Regions from separate parts of the Mitsuaria sp. BK037 genome, predicted to be linked through region 2. Evidence: predicted binding sites of a transcription regulator. Region 2 holds the regulator's gene; the other holds the start of a gene.

Region 1 (9,394 bases), 1.7 Mb from region 2:
CACGCTGAACCTGGCCGATGGCGCCTGGAGCGCGCCCAAGCCGGTGCTGCGCCAGCCCTTCCACCTCTCCTATCCCTTCGTCTTCGAGCACGAGGGCCAGGTCTGGATGGTGCCGGAGTCCAGCCAGGCCGCCGAGGTGGCCCTGTACCGCGCGGTGGATGGCGCCGAGCGCTGGGAGCGCTGGGAACGGGTCTGCGCGCTGCTGCCCGGCGTGCATGCGGTCGATGCCTCGCTGCTGCGGCATGAGGGGCGCTGGTGGATGTTCTATGCCGTCATCGGGCCCGACAAGCGCGACCAGCGCGAATTGCACGTCGCCTGGGCCGACACGCTGCGGGGTCCCTGGACGCCTCACCCGGCGAATCCGGTGAGGTCTGCGCATGACGGCGCGCGTCCGGCCGGCACCCCCTTCGTCGACGTCGACGGCCGGGTGACGCTGCCGGTGCAGGACAGCCGCACCAGCTACGGCGGCGCGACGCGCTGGCTGCGCTTCGACCGGCTCACGCCGCAGGCCGTCGAGGTGCGCGCCTTGCCGGCCACCTTCACCGGCGACCTCGCGCATCCCGGGTTCCTCAGCGGCCTGCACACGATGTCGGCTTGCGGTGAGTTCACGCTGATCGACGTCAAGCGCATCGACCGCTCGCGCCATCGCCAGTGGCTGGATTGGAAGCGCCGCGTGCGGCGCTGGTTCGGCCAGCGCTGATCCGCCCGGCGGCTTAACGACGCGCGACCGCGTCGCGCGACACGCCCTCGAGCCCGTCGCCCCCATCGTGCGCGCCGTCCATCGACGGCGCGATGTCCTCCAGCGGTTTGCACTCGGCGTCGACACCGAAACGCAGCGCCAGCAGGCCGGCCACGATCACCAGCGCCGAGCCGATGCCGTAGCCGATCGCCACCTGGCCGCGCTGGGCGCTCTCGACCAGCCAGCCGAACAGCAGCGGCGCCGCGAAGCCGCCGGCCCCGGTGCCCACCGCATAGAAGATCGCGATCGCCATCGCGCGCATCTCGAGCGGGAAGACCTCGCTCACCGTCAGGTAGGCGGAGCTCGCGGCGGCGGACGCGAAGAAGAACACCGCCGACCAGCACAGCGCCTGCGAGCGCGCGTCCAGCACATCCGCGACGAAGGCCAGGCCCGTGGCGGCCAGGCCCACGCCAGCCAGTCCGTAGGTCAGCGCGATCATCCGCCGCCGCCCGACGCGGTCGAAGAGCGGCCCCAGCAGCAGCGGTCCCAGCACATTGCCCAGCGCGAACGGGAAGATGTAGAGCGCCACGCGGTGGTCCTCGACGCCATAGAAGCGGGTGAGCACCAGCGCATAGCTGAAGAAGATCGCGTTGTAGAAGAAGGCCTGCGCCAGCATCAGCGCCAGCGCCACGGCGCTGCGCGTCCGATAGCGCCGCAGCAGCACGTGCAGCACCTCGCGCAGGTCGGGCACCGCGCGGCGGTGCTCCCGGCGCGCGACCGGCGGCACCTCGGGCAAGGGACCGTGCTGGGCGGCGACCTGCGCCTCGATGTCGGCCAGGATGCGCTGCGCCTCCTCGACGCGGCCGTGGCGCAGCAGCCAGCGCGGGCTTTCGGGCACGTGACGGCGCACCAGCACCATGGCCACCGCCAGCAACGCCCCCATCGCAAAGCCGACGCGCCAGCCCCGCACCGGACCGAGCACGTCCGGATGCAGCAGCAGCAGGCTGGCCGCGGCGCCGAGCGCGGCACCGATCCAGAAGCTGCCGTTGATCGCGAGGTTCACGCGGCCGCGCACGCGGGCGGGCACCAGTTCATCGATGGCGGAGTTGATGGCGGCGTATTCGCCGCCGATGCCCAGGCCGGTGACGAAGCGGCACAGCGCGAAGAACGCGAAATCGGTCGAGAAGGCGGTGGCGAGCGTCGCGACGGCGTAGACGGCCAGCGTGGCGAGGAACAGCCGTTTGCGGCCGAGCCGGTCGGACAGGCGCCCGAAGACCAGTGCGCCAACGATCGCGCCGGCCAGGTAGAGCGAGCCGGACCAGCCGACCTGCACCGCGGACAGCCCCAGCGTGTCAGGTCGCTCCAGCACGGCGCCGACGGAGCCGACCAGCGTCACCTCCAGGCCGTCCAGCACCCAGGCCACGCCCAGCGCGAGCACCACGCGCCAGTGCCAGCGTGACCAAGGGAGCCGATCGAGCCGGCGGGCGATGTCCAGGGAAGCGAGCGAGGCCGTCATCGACGGGCGATGCGGCAATCGGCGTTCCCCGCTCGGGGCGTTCGACGGCGCAGGCTCGGTCAGGCCCTCCAGGCCGCCGCGGCTTCGTCCCACACCTCGGGGCTGCGCGCCACGAGCAACCCAGGCTCGCGGTCGCCCGCGCGGTACGGCGTGCCGTCCAGCCGCGCGGCGACGCCGCCCGCCTCGGTGACGAACAGCGTGCCGGGCGCGTGGTCCCAGGCCAGCTTGCGCCAGTAGAGCGTCGCGTCGAAGGCGCCCTCGACGAGCGCAGGGTATTCCGCGCCGGCGCAGTTCAAGCCCGGGAGGATCTCGACGCCTTGCCAGGTCGCCACGCGGGCCTGATGTTCCTGCGGCAGGAAGCGCGTCTTGACGACCGCGCGGCGCAGCCCGGGTCCCGGCGCCGCCTTCAGCCGCTCGCCCTCGCGCCAGGCGCCCTGCCCGCGCCGCGCGTGGTGCAGCACGCCGCCGATCGGATCGAGCATCCAGGCGCCGACCGCCACGCCATCCTCGAGCAGCGCCACCATCGACGACAGCGGCTCGCGTCCCGAGATGAAGTTGAAGGTCCCATCCAGCGGATCGACCAGCCACACCTGACCCTCGTCGAGCTGGTCCAGCAGCTCCGGGGTCTCCGCGCACTGCTCTTCCCCGACCACGCGCGAGCCCGGCACCAGCGCGCGCAGCTCGGGGGTCAGGAAGGCCTCGACCTCCCGGTCCACCGTCGTGACCCATTCGCCGGGCGCCTTCTGCATCACGTCGTCATCCGCCAGGCGGCGGAAGCGCGGCGCGATGTAGGTGGTGGCGGCGTGCCGCAACAGCTCGGCGACGGGATCGGGACGGGTGGCGCTCATCCGGCGATGCTACCCGCACGGGCTTGCCCCTCGCGGCGACAGGCGCGCCGGCACGCTGCGCGGCATGCGCCCGGACGACGCTCAAGACCTGCCCCCGGCGGTCGATATCCCGAGGGTTGCCGAAGGAGTTTCCATGCATGTCGCCGTTCCCACCGCCGCCGCCCCCGCCGGATCGTCCACGTCCGCGCCTTCGGGGTCGGGCAGCGATGCGCAGATCGCCCGCCTGCAGGCCCAGCTCAAGCAATTGCAGAAGCAGATGAAGGACCTGGCGACCGATTCGACGATGGACGCGTCCGCCAAGGACAAGCGCCAGAAGCTGCTCCAGACGCAGATGCAGATGGTGATGGAGCAGATCGCGCAGATCCAGAAGGCGGCCGCGGAAGCCGCCCAGGCGAAGGCCGCGGCCCGCAGCGCCCCGCCGACGGCACCGACGACGGCTCGCGCCGAGGAGGAGCCGGTGGGCCGGCGCTCGCCGGCGACGTCGATGCTGGGCGCGCTGCTGGACGAGGTCGCGTGACGCGCGCCGGGCGCTCGGGCGCGGATCCTGCCGCGCTACGATTCCCCGCCTGAAGAGGTGTCAGATGGTCACGACGATCAAGCGCGAAGAATTCTGTTTCCTGGTGGTCGACGACTTCTCGACCATGCGCCGGATCATCTCCGGGCTGCTGCGCGAGCTCGGCTTCAAGAAGATCCTGGAGGCCGAGGACGGCAAGGCGGCGCTGCGGCAGCTGGAGCTGTCGGCCGAGTCCGGCGAGCCGGTGCACTTCGTGCTCAGCGACGTGAACATGCCGGTGATGAACGGCTTCCAGCTGCTGGAGGCGCTGCGCACCAGGCCCGAAGGCGACTCGCTGCGCACGATCCCGGTGCTGCTGGTCACCGCCGAGGGCCGCAAGGAAGACATCATCCGCGCCGCGCAGCTCGGCGCGACCGGCTACATCGTCAAGCCGTTCAACAAGGACACGGTCGGCGACAAGATCCACCTGACGCTGAAGAACCGGAACATCTTGGTCGACTGACGCGCCCTCGCCACCCGCTGCAGCCGCAGGTGGCGCGTTGCCCGTAACGCCGGTAACGGATCTAACTAACAACGCCGGCAAGAGGGTACGAAGGCATTCGTCGCGTGCGTCCCCACGTGCTTGCAGCGGTGGGTCCATGCCGCTCGACGCCACCGAGCCATTCGCACGCACGAAGCTTTTAACCTTCTCCCGATTTGGCTTGCTGCCCGGTGCTAGTCCGGTAGGACGGTCTGCACGTTGAGAAGCTCCGTGGCTAGACCATCGCTACATGCTCTAACTAATCAATCCAATATCGATCGCGCATAGGCCCTTCTCGTTTTCACCCAGAGAGAACATCACTTGCTGTCCGGCCCTCAGATCCTCCCAAGGCAACTCCGGGCGAAGCGAATTCTTATGGAAGAACAATCGCGATCCATCTCCTTCCACGAGGAATCCGAAGCTGACTTGGAGGTTGTGAACCGTGCCGCGGCGCCGTCCATCATGATCAATTCCGCGCCCTGCCCCCGATCCAATCGATTCATTAATTTCACGCGCGGCCGTATGATCACGGTCTAGGCTCATAAGCCTAGCGCGAAGTGCCGGGAGCCACTCGATATTCTTCAGAGCTGCCCATCCGCCAGACATAAACGGAATTGACTTTTTACCACTCGCGATTTGAATTCTTTCTGCACTCGAAACTAAGAATTCCACATAGCCAACGGGCTCCGAGAACTCGCGACGCGACAGACCATCGCCAAGAATTTTCGCAACGGTGCCTAGGAGCTTGTCATCTACATCGCCGAGAGCCGCCGAGTTTTCGATGATTGTCATCGCTCTGCGAAAGTGTCCCTGCGCAACTGAGTACTCCTTCTGCTCCCACGCACGAAAACCCCACCGGCGATAACAGTCGGCAGCTTGGTCAACCCCCGTTAGTCGCCAACGCCGCTCCCGCGTTGCGATCGAAGCCAGCAATTCCTCATGAATTGTGGCAGCCTTTGAAAACTGACCAATTCTAGTAAGCGCCATAGCCATTGCAGTCAGAAGCGTTGGATTCTTTTCATCCAATTTCAGTGCCGCCTCGAACTGAAGCATTGCTCCATCAACCTCGCCCATATTATTCATGAGAAACATACCAAAGCAATACCTAGATATGCGCGAACTCGCATCCAAATCTACCGCCTCGTCATAATAGCGATATGCCTGATAGAAATCTCCCGACCTTTCTTCGACAAGTCCCGCAATACGCGCTGCCTCACCACTTTGGGGCGCCAAGCGCCGAGCCTCGACCACCTCTCGCCGAGCATAATCAAAGTCTCCTCTGCGCAACCCGTCGAGCGAACGACGCAAGTAGGTGGCACAAATCCTCTCATCTCGTCCCTCACCACTTCTAACGAAAAATGGGTCGAGTTCATACCTACTTTCGCGAACCGACTCCTGGACCAAAACAATTCGAAGATCTTGCAGCTTAGCCTGAATCTTCATAAAGAAGTCTTGATTTGGCGGAGCATGTCGCCCCACGAATCCAGTTGTTGAATCAGAAAGTGAATATTCAAATCCATCAGTACCATTTTTGGTTCGAACAACAATACTGGAATTGTGCAAAGCAATAAGCGCAACCTCCAAGTCCAGCGCAGACAACTCAGGCATCAAAAAATGCATTTCAGCTGAGGTGAGTGGACGCCTTGCGCTGGCCAAACAAGCAACGACGGCGCGTTCGGGATCGCCGAGGCGCTCATACAAGTTCTGAAAGCAAAAAGCGATGGCCGCGGAGAATTCCGTACCACCGCTCGCAACAAGAGAATTCGCGTCAGCACCTCGAGCCACCCCCGCCACAAACCACTTAATGAGAAGAGGGTTGTGAAACAGCTTCTTGGAATAGCCTTTGAGATTGCCATCATCCATTTTTTGCAACGCACCAACCGCCAGAACGCGCGCAAGTGACCGCATTAGGACTACGGCAGCTTTGTCTTCCAACCCTTGAAGAGCGTATCTAGCTTCAAACTCACCTAGACCTACTCTAGACGTAAGAAGGACTTTGGAGGTTGAGGGCACGCGCAGAAGGAGATCGCGCAATGGCCCTACAGAAACTGTCTCCAGGTTGTCAATTGCAATCAGAATTTTATATAGCCCAAGATATTCTATAATCTCGTCTATATATTCCTCTTCTGACCTTGCAGAAACTGTGGCACCAAGCTGTTTAGCCACCTCAGACAGCAGCCCGAGCGTAGAGGTGATCGCACCATTCAGTTGACGTACACCCGCCGCAGTAAGAGTCGTTGATTTCAACGAAACCCAAATTATTGCATCAAAGCCGTCTGGAGCGTCCAATACATCATACAAGCAACGCAACGCCAAGGCGGTTTTCCCAATCCCCCCCTCACCCACAATTGTCACAACTGGATAATGTGACTTTAGAAGCTTCAGAACTTGCATTCTGTCAGCTTGCCGACCAACAAACCCCGTTTCATCAAACTCTGGAATCGGAAGATTATGGTGAATCTTGGCCCGTTCCGTCCAGTACGACGGGATTTGCAGGGTAAAGACGAAACCGGGTTCTTCTCCGAGCCTTTCCCGAACCTGCGACAAAGATAAAAATGGAAAAGGGCAACCTTGCCTCAGCAGATGATCAGAAAAGTCAACCAGTCCAGGTAGGTCCTCCATCTCTAAAGGCCTAGAGTGGCAAACTCTATTCCGAGCCGGCGCAAGAGCGACCAATCGCTTAGCGGCGTCGACAAGCCACGTTCGTTGAGTTTCGTGTCTGCTTGCGATTTTCGACTCCGTGATCTTCGCGACATCCGCGAAGTCGATATAGGGAAGCAAGTCCACATCAGAAACCGCCGCTGAGTCCCCTTCCAGTCGGACATCCAGATTTCTACGTCTGGCAGCGCTCTCTCTAACATCTAAAGGGAGAAGATCTGCTGGATCACCGAGCGCAATAAAGAGAGATCGAAAATCGCTCTCGATCGCCGATATTATTGCGAAGCATGTATTTCGAGTCGCGACTAATCCATTCATTTTATCCTCCCTTGGATAAGACTGTCCGATGACAAGAAGCTGCCTCTTAGAATTTGCTTTTTTGTATTCTTGACTAACCGGACCTCGGCAGTGCCTCTCGTTAACCCAGGTCCACAAGCAGGTCGATGTTGCGTCGGGTAGCTCGTCTATGCCCCCGCCTTCGCATGATCTCAGCGCTGCATCGGTCGCCGGGAGACTGCAGCATGACCCGAGCAACAATTGCCCGACCGTCGCAGTGGTAAAGCGTCAGTTCGCAGCTCGTAGCTGATCACACCTTCGATCGCCGCGACGATAAGCTCTATCGACCTCTGGAATCTGCGGGTGAGCCCGAGCACATCGCGCGTCACGCGCTGTTCCTTGGGCCTGGCTCTCAATCGCTGTGTCCGCGTACGTCGAGCCCCGCTCGATGCGCGACGCTGAAAAACGTCATCAGCTTCAAAGCGACTCTTGCCAGCGCAGGATTGGACGCGCTGCCGTGCTGCGCAAGCAGGTCGATCAGCTCATGGACCACGAGCCCTCCCTGTTCAGCGGACAGCAGCGGATCGTCGTAGAGCCGCGTCCCTGGCTCGACGAATGGCGGCCATGGACGCGCCGCGCTCAGCCGCCTCCCAGCGCCTTCACCACGTCCTCCGGCGCCTGCACCAGCTCGATCAGCACGCCCTCGCCCCCGATCGGGAACTCGTCATTGCTCTTCGGATGGATGAAGCAGATGTCGTAGCCGGCCGCGCCCTTGCGGATGCCGCCCGGCGCGAATCGCACGCCGTTGGCCGTCATCCACTCGACCGCCTTCCGCAGGTCGTCGACCCACAGGCCGACGTGGTTCAGCGGCGTCGCATGCACGGCCGGTTTCTTCTCCGGATCCAGCGGCTGCATCAGGTCGACCTCGACCTTGTGCGGCCCGCTGCCGATGGCGCAGATGTCCTCGTCGACGTTCTCGCGCTCCGAGACGAAGTTGCCGGTGACCTGCAGCCCCAGCACGTCCACCCACAGCCGGCGCAGCGCCGTCTTGTCCCGGCCGCCGATCGCGATCTGCTGGATGCCGAGGATGCGGTAGGGCTTCGCCGCGGCGGTCGTGGATGCGGTGGTCGTTGCGGTCGTCGTTGCGGATGCGGTCATGGCCTGCCCCTTCATTCGAAACGCACGATCGGCTGGTCGACCGCCAGACTCTCGCCCACCTTGGCCAGCACCTCGGCGACCTTCACGTCCTGCGTCGCGGTGAGGATGTTCTCCATCTTCATCGCCTCGATCACCGCCAGCCGTTCGCCGGCTTGCACCAGTTGCCCCGGCTGCACGGCGATGTGGACCAGCAGCCCCGGCATCGGCGACAGCAGCAGCTTGCTGGTGTCCGGCGGCGCCTTGTAGGGCATCAGCCGGTGGAGCTCCGCCGCGCGCGGCGACAGCACCGTCACCTCGATCGCGCGCCCGTTGTGCTGGATGCGATACGCCAGCGGCGCCCTCGGCGTGCCGCGCTCGGCCTGGGCGACGAAGGGCCGTCCGTTCACGGTGCCGAAGAGCCGCGTGTCGTTCAGCCGCGAAGTGCTGACGATGCGGTAGGACTTGCCGCCGCCCTGCGCCTGGCCGCGGCCCTCGACGCCATCCGCGCCCTCGGCGCCGACGTGGATCAGCGCCTCGCCCTGCGCGCCGACGTACTCGGTGATGTTGAGCGGATACCGCCGGAAGCTGCCCTGCCCTTCGCTGACCACGGCGACATAGTCATGCTCGATGCGGACCTCATGCCCCGGCAGCTGGCCGGTGATGCCGGCCTCGCGCTCGCGGGCCTTGCGGCGGATGAAGCCGGCCAGCGCCACCAGGAAGTCCGGATCGTCGTGCGGCACGTCCTCGGCGTGGAAGCCGCTGCCGTAGTGCTGCGCGATGAAGCCGGTGTTGAAGTCGCCCGAGCGGAAGTCCGGATGCGCCAGCAGCGCCGACTGGAACGGGATGTTGCTCGAGATGCCGCGGATCACGAAGCCATTGAGCGCCTCGCGCATCTTGGCGATCGCGTCGTCGCGGTCGCGGCCGTGCACGATCAGCTTGGCGATCATCGAGTCGTAGAACATCGGGATCTCGCCGCCGTCGAAGACGCCGGTGTCCACGCGCACGCCGAAGCGCGCCTCGCCGGCCGCCTCCATCGAGGTCTCCGGAGGCTGGTACTTCACCAGCCGGCCGGTCGACGGCAGGAAGTTGCGGAACGGATCCTCCGCGTTGATGCGGCATTCGATCGCCCAGCCCTCGCGCCGGATCTCGTCCTGCTTGAACGGCAGCGGCTCGCCCGCGGCGACGCGGATCATCAGCTCGACCAGATCCAGCCCGGTGATGCACTCGGTGACCGGATGCTCGACCT
Region 2 (9,394 bases):
CGTTCGGCAACGGCAACGGCCGCGTTGTGCGCCTCTTCACCTACGCGCTCCTCATCAAGTACGGGTTCCGAATGACCGCTGAGGACGGACGTCTATTGAATCCAGCGGCGGTGTTCTGCGCTGACCGGGAGAAGTACTACGCGATGCTTTCGTTGGCAGACAAGGGGACGGATGCCGCGCTCGAGACGTGGTGCACCTATGTGTTGACCGGTGTGAGAGACGAGTTGAACAAGGTCGATCGTTTGGCCGATTACCGGAACCTCACGGCCGAGATCCTGCTTCCTGCGATCGCCCACGCGCGCGAACGGCAATGGATCACTGAGCAAGAGGAAAGCGTTCTGAATGTTGCCGTTCTCCGGAAGGTCGTGAAGTCGGCAGACCTCGCCGATGCCATGCCGAAGAGTTCACCGGCTCAGCGCACCTATCAGATTCGCAAGTTGCTCGCGAACGGGATGCTCCAGCCCACCCATCCGGAGGCGCGTCAGTACACCATCGGATTCAGCAACAGCACGCTGCTGCGCGGCGTGATCAAGGCGCTGACGGACCAGGGCTTCATTCCGCGTGCCGTTGTCGCGTGATCGAGTCAGTACGAAACGCTCAGCCCACCTCCACCGGCATCGAAGCCGCCGTGACCGGCGACACCATGGGCCAGCCCAAGACGGCATACAGCGCGGCGCCCGCCTCGGTCGCCACCAGCACGCCATGCCGGGCCCCATGATCGAGCGCGCCGTTCGTCAGCGCGGCCATGACACTCCGTCCGAGCCCCCTTCTCCGATGCGCTTCATCGGTCACGATCTGATCGAAGGTGGCGAAGGCGCCGTCGAGAGCGGCTTGACCGCTCGCCGCAAGGTCGCCGTCCTCGGTGAGGACGGTCGCCCGCAGCAGCGCGCCGACCCGTTCGATATGGACGCGGTAACCCGCTGCGAGCGACTCGGCGCTGCGTGCGAGCGCGACGCTCATCAGGAACTCCGGCGCGTGGATCTTCCAGTCCTTGGAGAGCAACGGCGACACGCTCTCCAGCGGCGCGCAGACCTTCAGCCAGGTGCCGGCCGCAGATTCATTCGCGACGAGTTGCTTAAGGACCTCGCGATCCAGATGCGGCAGGACATAGCGCGTGGTTTGCTCCGGCTTTCCGACGCGGACTTCCCAATATCCGGCCCGCTGCATCGGCGGTGGCGTATCCCGGGAAATCGCCCAGCCGTAGGCCCAGGCTTGAGCGGCAACAGAGCGCTCGACGGCGCCGGAGTCAAGCAAGCCGGCGGTTTGCGAGGTCGGTGAAAACATCGGGCTGGGATCCAGTGCGAGGGATGGAGGGGTGTCACGCCGCTTGCAGCGCGCCATGAGATTGGCGAGTGTGCTCCTCCAGCGCGCCAATTTCGACGACGGCGAGATTGCTGAGCGCTTCCCGCACGAGATCCCGGCTCGCGACATGGATCCGACCCCACAGGCAGTCCGGGTCTTCCATCGTGACGATGGAATCGCGCAGCAGCGCGGCCAGAAGCGTGAGCCGATCGCGCACGTTGAACATCGCGGCGCCGACGGTGATCGAGGGATCGAGGAGCGCTTCAGCGGGATCGCTGTCGCGCATCGCGGCCGGCTTGCGCCGTGGCGGAATGACAGACGCCTCCCGCAGCACCATGCGCGTGTATTCGGTGTCGTCGCACAAGGGTTGACGGCTCAAAAGCGGCGTGCGCAGACGCTTCGCCTTGAAGGGCAATTTCTTCCGATCGAATTCAACATCGACATGATCGAGGGCGACTTGCTCAGAGATTCGAAATCCGGTTTCGGCCAAAGCGCGGATGGTTTCAGCGGGGATCATTCGGAGTCCTTCAATAAACAACGTTGAGGGACGTCCACCTTCTAGCCAGATGAGCGGGTGGGCGAGATGTCAAAACACGGTCAAACCAACGTGCGACCTTCCTCGCGGAAAGGTCCATCTCGCCCGTAAACGGGCATTCCGAGATGACCGCAGACGGCGGCCACTGATTCAACGGTGTTTTGAGCACCTGGATCCATTCTGGTCCGCGCGGCGCCAGGCGCGCAATCACCGCCACTGGTCACCGCCGCCCCACTGGCAAGTCACGAGACAACCAGTTCCCGCAGCCGAGTTTCACGCCTGAATCAGCGCCGCAACCGCCTTCGCCGCATCGAATCTAGAACCCGAACGCCAACCTCACCCCACCCCAATGCCTCCCGGCAACGGTGACTGGCGCCGACGCCTCCTTGAGCAGCACGAAATTCCCGCCGCCCATATCGCGGCGGTAGGTTTGCAGGAGGAATGGCCGTTGATTCCGAGCCGACGCCAACCCGGTGCGGTCATTGAATATCCGCCGATACCGGCTGTTGGCCGTGTTCCAGGCCGTATCCCCGGCCCGTTGCGGCTGGCAATACCGCTTGTTGTGGGTCGCGACATACCCGTTGCGGTCGACCGCGATGCAGAACACCACCTTGTCCGAGAAAGTCAGCACCCGTTCCTGCACCTGCGGGAACAGCTGGTCCGCGATCTGCGTGAAGCGCGTGGTGAACTGCTGGGGATCGGTGCCGGCGATCGGCTGGTAGTGCTCGTCGAAAAGCGCCGCGGCGTCGATCTTGCGTTCCGCCACCGCGCGCTCGAGCAGCGCTGAGATCTCCGCGGCCGCCTCCTGCACCGCCTGGATGTACGGCGAGTCCTCGACCTCCACGCCGCTCGACGCGATCTGCTCGATCATCTGCTCCGACAGCCGCAGGAAGCGGTCGCTGCAGGCAAAGGCCGAGTCGAGCTTGCGCATCGCCTGCTGGATCTCGACGCCCAGCTCGCCGGAGCGCGCCGCCAGCAGCTGCGTCGTCGCCTGGCTCTCCTGCGCGGACTTGGCGATCAGGTCCACGTCGACCTCCACATCCGCGAAGGCCTGGTGGATCTTGCTCTGCGCGGCACCTCCCGCGCCGTCCGCCCGCAGCTCGCGGCTGAAGCTCTCGATCCGCGAGTCCAGCGTCCCTACCGTGCCCATGATCGCCTTCGAGGACGCCTCGACCTGCGCCGCCAGGTCCTTCACTGCGTCCGCCACGACGCCGAAACCGCGTCCGGCCTCGCCGGCGCGCTTGGCCTCGACCGACGCGTTGAAGGCGACCAGTCGCGTCTGCAGCGCGATCTTCGTGATCTCCGACGCGGCGTCGCTCACCAGCCGCAGCGTCGAGACGATCTCGCCGACCTCGTCGCCCACGCCGGACAGCGCCGTGCGTGCGCGCTCCACCGCCTCGCGGGTCTGGTTCGTCGATTGGTTGATGCCGTCCTGCGCGTGCCGGACCTGCTCGAGCTCCGCGCCCAGCGCCTGCATCGCCTGCGCCTGCGAGGTCACGACCTTCTGCGTGTCCTCCAGCAGCCCGCGGACTTCGGCCGCGTCGCGGCCCAGCTTGGACACGCCACCCGACAGCTCCCGGACGACGGTGGTGGTCTTGCCTTGCATCGTCGGCTCGCGCGGACCGATCCCGGCGCCGCCCTCCGACGCGTCAGGCGACGCCTTCCCGGCTCGCCTGCGCAATGAGTCCCACATCGGACGCTCCCCCATGGTGTTTGGACCACAAGGACTGCGGCCGCTGTGCGGCCCGTTTTACCAGTCGCGCAGCTTCACGCGCAATCGGGCAATCGCTTGACTGTGCAGCTGGCACACCCGCGATTCGGTCACCTTCAGCACGGCGGCGATCTCTTTCAGGTTCATGTCATGTTCGTAGTACATGGACATGACGTAGCCCTCGCGCTCCGGCAGGTTCTTGATGGCCTCCACCAGCGCCTCGCGCATGCGGTGGTCGCGCAGCATCGACATCGGATCGGCCGACTCGTCGCTGACGTGGCGGTCGAGGTAGTCGTCGCTGTCGTCATCCCCGGAGATGTCCTCCAGATAGACGAGCTGCGTGCCGCGCACCTTGCCCAGCATCTCCTGGTACTCGCCCAGCGAGATGCCCATTTCCGCGGCGATCTCTGATTCCTGCGGCGGACGGCCCAGCTTCTGCTCGAGCTTGTGCACCGCGCTCTCGATCGAGCGCTGCTGGCGCCGGTTGCCGCGGCTCATCCAGTCGCTGCCGCGCAGCTCGTCGAGCATCGCGCCGCGGATGCGCTGCGTCGCGAAGGTCTCGAACTGCACGCCCTGCGCCGTGTCGAAGCGCGACAGCGCGTCGGTCAGGCCGATCAGGCCGACCTGGATCAGGTCGTCCAGCTCCACATTGGCCGGCAGCTTGGCGATCATCTGATGCGCTAGGCGGCGCACCAGCGGGCTGTACTGGCGGATCAGCGAGTTGTTGTCGAGTTGACCCTTGGCGGTGTACATCGTCTCGTCTCCCATCCGGGTCAATGCGCAGCCAGGGTCACGCCTTGCGGGGCGCGGCCGGCCTTGGGCTGCCACATCGGCCGCGGACGCAGCGGCATCGCATCGGCGGCGCTGTCCAGCGCCGCGCCAGGCACCGACGCCAGCAGCAGCTCGCGCGCCATGTGACGCATCTCGTGCGTCAACGGCGCCGTCACCGGCTGGCGGGGATCCAGGCAGGCCCACTCGCGCAGCACCGCGCCGAGGAAACCATCGCCGCAGCTCGAAAGCTGCTGCGCGATCCGCTCGGCCAGGCGCAGCTGCGGATTGCAGGCCAGCAGCAGGCTGTAGACCATCAGGCCCGCCCGCTGCGTCAACCACTTCATGCCGGCGTAGGCGTAGGTCACGCTCTGCACGTCGGTGTCGGCCAGCAGCACCGGACGCACCTCGCGCGAGACCAGCACGCGGCTCAGTTCGGCCGCGCTGGCGTGCAGCAGGATCACGTCCGCGAACGGGGCCGCGTCGGTCACCGCTTCCAGGAACTGGGCGGCCGAGCCGTTGGCGTTGATGTAGCGCAGCGGCAGTCCGCGCGCGGCCAGGAAGGACACCTTGGCCGACAGCGCCTCCACGCAGGCCGCCAGGTCCACCGCCGCGAGGTCGGACGGCGCCGAGGCCTGCTCGCCGGCGTCCACCACCAGCGTGTGCAGACCCAGCTCGGCGAAGGCGGCGCACATGCCTTCGAGCAGCGCGCCGCTGCCCATGACATGCGGATTGCTCACCACCGGCACCACCCGCACCCGCGCGGTGGCGAAGAGGCGTCGCAGGCCGTCGGCCTGGTCCTTGGGAGCATTGCTGAAATCGCGCATTGGGCTGCTCTGTGTCGTCTTACGTGTTGGGTTCCAGCGGTCGTTTCCCTCTGACAGAGAAGCGCCATTGCTGGAGCCGTTACCGGAAGTTTCGCCCCGGGGGCCACCCTTCGACGCGGAATTGAAAGGGGGAAACACCCCGCTTTTCTCTGCCGCTTTCGCCCTCGCTTGCCTCTGGCCCGGCGACTTCAGGCCGTTGCCGGCCTGGGTCGCGCACAGGACAAGTTGACCACCATGCTGCAACGTCGGGTTAACAAAGCCCCAACGACAGAAGGGAAGAGCATGGCTCTTCCCAGGTTCGAGGCGTTCGGGGACGGCCACCACCCTCACCCCCACCCTCTCCCGCAAGCAAGCGGGCGAGGGAGTCAGGAGGGGGTGTTGTTCGGTCAGTTCAGGCCCATGGGCGAGGCTGCGCCGGCCGACGCGCCGACGGAGCCGGCGGTGAAGATCAGGTTGACGTCGGAGGCGTCCATGCGCCAGGCCGACTGGCCGTGGCTGCGCAGCGCGCGCTGCACCAGGGCCTGCGACGACAGGCGATGCCAGTCTTCCGGCACGCGCTGGCCGTTGGTGACGCCCAGCACCCGCAGCTTGTGGCGGATCACCGTGTCCAGCGCCGGGGCCAGCTTCACCGCCTCGTCCAGCTTGGACAGGATCACGCCCTGCGCTTCTGCGCCGCGCCAGGCGCCGACCACGTCCTCGATCGTCTCGCCCTGCTGCGCCGCGTTGACGACCAGGATGCGCTTGATGCTCTTGTGCGCCAGCATGTCCAGCAGCTCGGCGGTGCGGCTGTCGCGCTGGGCCGTGCCGGCCGTGTCGATCAGCACCATCTTCTTGCCGGCCAGCAGCTCCAGCAGGTCTTCCAGCGAGGCGCGGTCATGCGCCGTGTGCACCGGCACGCCGAGGATGCGGCCATAGGCGCGCAGTTGCTCGTGAGCGCCGATCCGGTAGGCGTCCAAGGTGATCAGGCCCAGTTGGCTCGCGCCGTACTTGGTGGCGAAGGCCGCGGCGATCTTGGCCGTCGTCGTTGTCTTGCCGACGCCGGTCGAGCCGATCATCGCGAACACGCCGCCCTGGTCTTCCAGCGCCGGCATCTGCTCGGCGGTGTGGACGTTGCGGGCCAGCACGTTCGAGGCCCAGGCCTGCGATTCCGATTCCTCGGTCATCTGGGCCGGCAGGCCCTCGACCAGCTTGCGCACCAGCGCGGGCGAGAACCCGGCGTCCAGCAGCTTCTGCGTCAGGCGGGCCTGCGCGGGCTGGCGCTGCAGCTTCTCCATGAAGGCCAGGGCGCCGAAGCGCTCCTCGATCATGCCCTTCATGGCGCGCAGCTCGGACATCATTTCCTGCTCGCGACGCGACGACGCGGGCATGTCGTTCAGCGGATGGCCGCCGAAGCCGCCACCGACGCCGCCCAGGTCGGCGACCGGCTGCTGCACGCGGATCTCGTCGCGCAGCACCGGCGGCACGATGCGCGGCGCGGGCGCCGGAGCGGGCTGTTCATACGCGCGCTCGTCGACACGGCGCGCGCCCAGGGTCTGCATCGCGGCACGGGCGCGCTGGTCGCGCTGCGCGGCCATCGAGGCGACCGATTCATTCATCTGCGCCTGCGCGTACGCGGGGGGCGCCGGCTCGTCGATCATCGGATCGGGCAGGCCGTTGAGCTCGGCCGAGCGGCGCTTGAGCATGCGCTCGCGCACGTAGTCCTGGAAGGACAGCGTGCTCATGGCCATCGCGTTGACGTCCTCGCCGACCGAGCCACCGAAGCCGGGCTCGGCGCGCTGCGGGGCCGGCGACGCGGCCAGACGCTGCTTGAGGGCCTGGCGCGGTTGCGCTTCCTGGCGCTGCGGCTGGGCGGCCTGGCGCGGCGCGGCGGCGGCGCGGGGCGCCTGGGCGGCCACGCGCTCGATCTGCGACATGCCTTCCGGCGCCATCGCCAGCACTTCCACGCCTTCCGGGCAGGGCTTGTTGGAGAGCACGACCGCGTCGTCGCCGAAGGCCTGGCGGACCAGGGCCATGGCTTCGCGGGAATTGCGGGCGGTAAAGCGTTTGACGTTCATGCCGTGCCTCCGATGATGGAGCCGATGCGGATCGTGTGCGTTTCAGGAATCTCGCTGTGTCCCAGGACCTTCAGCCGCGGCGCAGCGCGCTTGAGCAGTCGGGCCAGGGGCGCGCGGATCAGGTCAGGCACCAGCAGGCAGGCGGGCAAACCACGGTCCTCCTGGGACTGGGCGGTCTGGGCGGCACTCCGCGCAAGCGTGTCGGCCACACCGGGATCCAGCGCCGCGCCGTGAGGCGAGTGCAGGGCCTGCGTGACCAGGCGCTCCAGCTCCGGATCGAGGGCGATGACATCCAGTTCCTTGGCCGGACCGTAGATCTGCTGCACGATCGCCGGGGCGATGTGGATGCGGATGCGACGGGCCAGCTCGGCCGGATCGGTGGTCTGCGTGGCGTTCTCCGCCAGGCTTTCCACGATGGAGCGCATGTCGCGGATGTGCACGCCCTCTTCCAGCAGGAACTGGAGGACTCGTTGCAGGGCGGCGACATTGACCATCTTTGGAATCACGTCTTCGATGAGCTGAGGCGCTTGCTTGGTGAGGTGATCCACCAGCTGCTGGGTTTCCACCCGGCCCAACAATCGGGCCGCGTGAACTTGCAGCAAGTGTGAGAGATGCGTGGCCACCACGGTCGCGCAATCAACGACGGTAAATCCCGCCATTTGCGCCATATCCCGTTGCCGCTCCTCGATCCAGACCGCCGGGAGTCCGAAGGCGGGATCCGTCGTCGGCGTCCCGATCAGCTTCTGCGTCGCGTGACCGGGGTTGATCGCCAGCCACATGCCCGGGTAGGCCTCCGCCTCGCCGATCACCGCGCCGCGCAGCGTCACGCGGTACTGGCTGGGGCGCAGCTCCAGGTTGTCCCGGATGTGCACCGAGGGCGGCAGGAAGCCGATGTCCTGCGCGAACTTGCGGCGCACGCCCTTGATGCGGCTGAGCAGGTCGCCTTCGCGCGACTTGTCCACCAGCGTGATCAGGCGGTAACCCACTTCCAGGCCCAGGGTGTCCACGGCTTGCACGTCGTCCCAGGAGGCCTCGGCATCCGGGTTCGGCGCGCCCGGCACCGGGGCGGCCGGCTTCTTCAGCTCGGCGGCCTGCTTGGCCTGCTCCTTGGTTCGCAGCCAGTACGCCAGATACCCCATCGCGCCGGCGATCATCAGGAAGACCAGGTGCGGCATGCCCGGGATCAGGCCCAGCAGGCCGATCACGCCGGCGGTGATGGCCACCGCCTTGGTCGAGCCGAACACCTGCGAGCCGATCATCTGGCCCACGTCCTTGTCCTTGCCCACGCGCGACACCACCAGCGCCGAGGACACCGAGATCAGCAGCGCCGGGATCTGGGCCACCAGCGCGTCGCCGACGGCCAGCAGGATGTAGCTGTCGGCGGCCTGGCCGGCGGACAGCCCGTGCTGGGCCACGCCGATCACGAAGCCGCCGATGATGTTGATGAACAGGATCAGGATGCCGGCGATCGCGTCGCCGCGGACGAACTTCGAGGCACCGTCCATGGAGCCGAAGAAGTCGGCTTCGTCGCCCAGTTCGGCGCGGCGGCGCTTGGCTTCCTTCTCGTCGATCAGGCCGGCGGACAGGTCGGCGTCGATGGCCATCTGCTTGCCGGGCATCGCGTCGAGGGTGAAGCGGGCGCCGACCTCGGCGATGCGTTCGGCGCCCTTGGTCACCACGATGAAGTTGATGACCACCAGGATCGCGAACACGATCAGGCCGACGGCGAAGTTACCGCCGATCAGGAAGTGGCCGAAGGATTCGATCACCTTGCCGGCGGCGCCGGCGCCGGTGTGGCCTTCCAGCAGCACCACGCGGGTGGAGGCGACGTTCAGCGACAGGCGCAGCAGCGTGGTGATCAGCAGCACGGTCGGGAAGGCCGCGAAGTCCAGCGGCTTGACCATCTGCGAGGCCACCAGCATCACCATGATGGACATGGCGATGTTGAAGGTGAAGAACAGGTCCAGGGCGAAGGCGGGCAGCGGCAGCACCATCATCGACAGGATGATGATGATGGCGATCGGTGCCCCGAGCGCCTGCACGATGGCGGCGCGGGGTCCGAGGAGGTTCTGCAAACGGGCCATGAGCTCGTTCATCGGGTTTACCTTCTGCCTGGGTTCAACGGGGAACTCGACGAGACCATCGAGCCCCGCCATTGTTCGGCGGAGCCCGACCGCCCTTTAGCCCGATAAGCGGG

Evidence for each region. The regulator FliA, encoded in region 2, starts transcription of late flagellar genes. The targets are predictions, from matches to a motif close to CTAAAGTTTNNNNNNNNNNNGCCGNTA.
Region 1: the regulator FliA is predicted to act here: its motif matches at 3,124-3,150, upstream of FHT37_RS07420 (FlxA-like family protein).

Annotation. Positions count from the first base shown of each region.
Region 1 covers NZ_JACHYS010000001.1:1,795,356-1,804,749, forward strand. Annotated here, with positions in the region: gene FHT37_RS07405 (glycosyl hydrolase family 43) at 1-700, shown strand, start outside; gene FHT37_RS07410 (MFS transporter) at 714-2,195, opposite strand; gene FHT37_RS07415 (inositol monophosphatase) at 2,255-3,043, opposite strand; gene FHT37_RS07420 (FlxA-like family protein) at 3,177-3,560, shown strand; gene FHT37_RS07425 (response regulator) at 3,625-4,059, shown strand; gene FHT37_RS07430 (cold shock domain-containing protein) at 4,333-6,699, opposite strand; gene FHT37_RS07435 (hypothetical protein) at 7,424-7,564, opposite strand; gene FHT37_RS07440 (VOC family protein) at 7,651-8,169, opposite strand; gene accC (acetyl-CoA carboxylase biotin carboxylase subunit) at 8,181-9,394, opposite strand, start outside.
Region 2 covers NZ_JACHYS010000001.1:100,547-109,940, reverse strand. Annotated here, with positions in the region: gene FHT37_RS00495 (Fic family protein) at 1-578, shown strand, start outside; gene FHT37_RS00490 (GNAT family N-acetyltransferase) at 598-1,284, opposite strand; gene FHT37_RS00485 (hypothetical protein) at 1,319-1,819, opposite strand; gene FHT37_RS00480 (methyl-accepting chemotaxis protein) at 2,154-3,443, opposite strand; gene FHT37_RS00475 (RNA polymerase sigma factor FliA) at 3,588-4,301, opposite strand; gene FHT37_RS00470 (flagellar biosynthesis protein) at 4,322-5,143, opposite strand; gene flhF (flagellar biosynthesis protein FlhF) at 5,530-7,197, opposite strand; gene flhA (flagellar biosynthesis protein FlhA) at 7,194-9,293, opposite strand.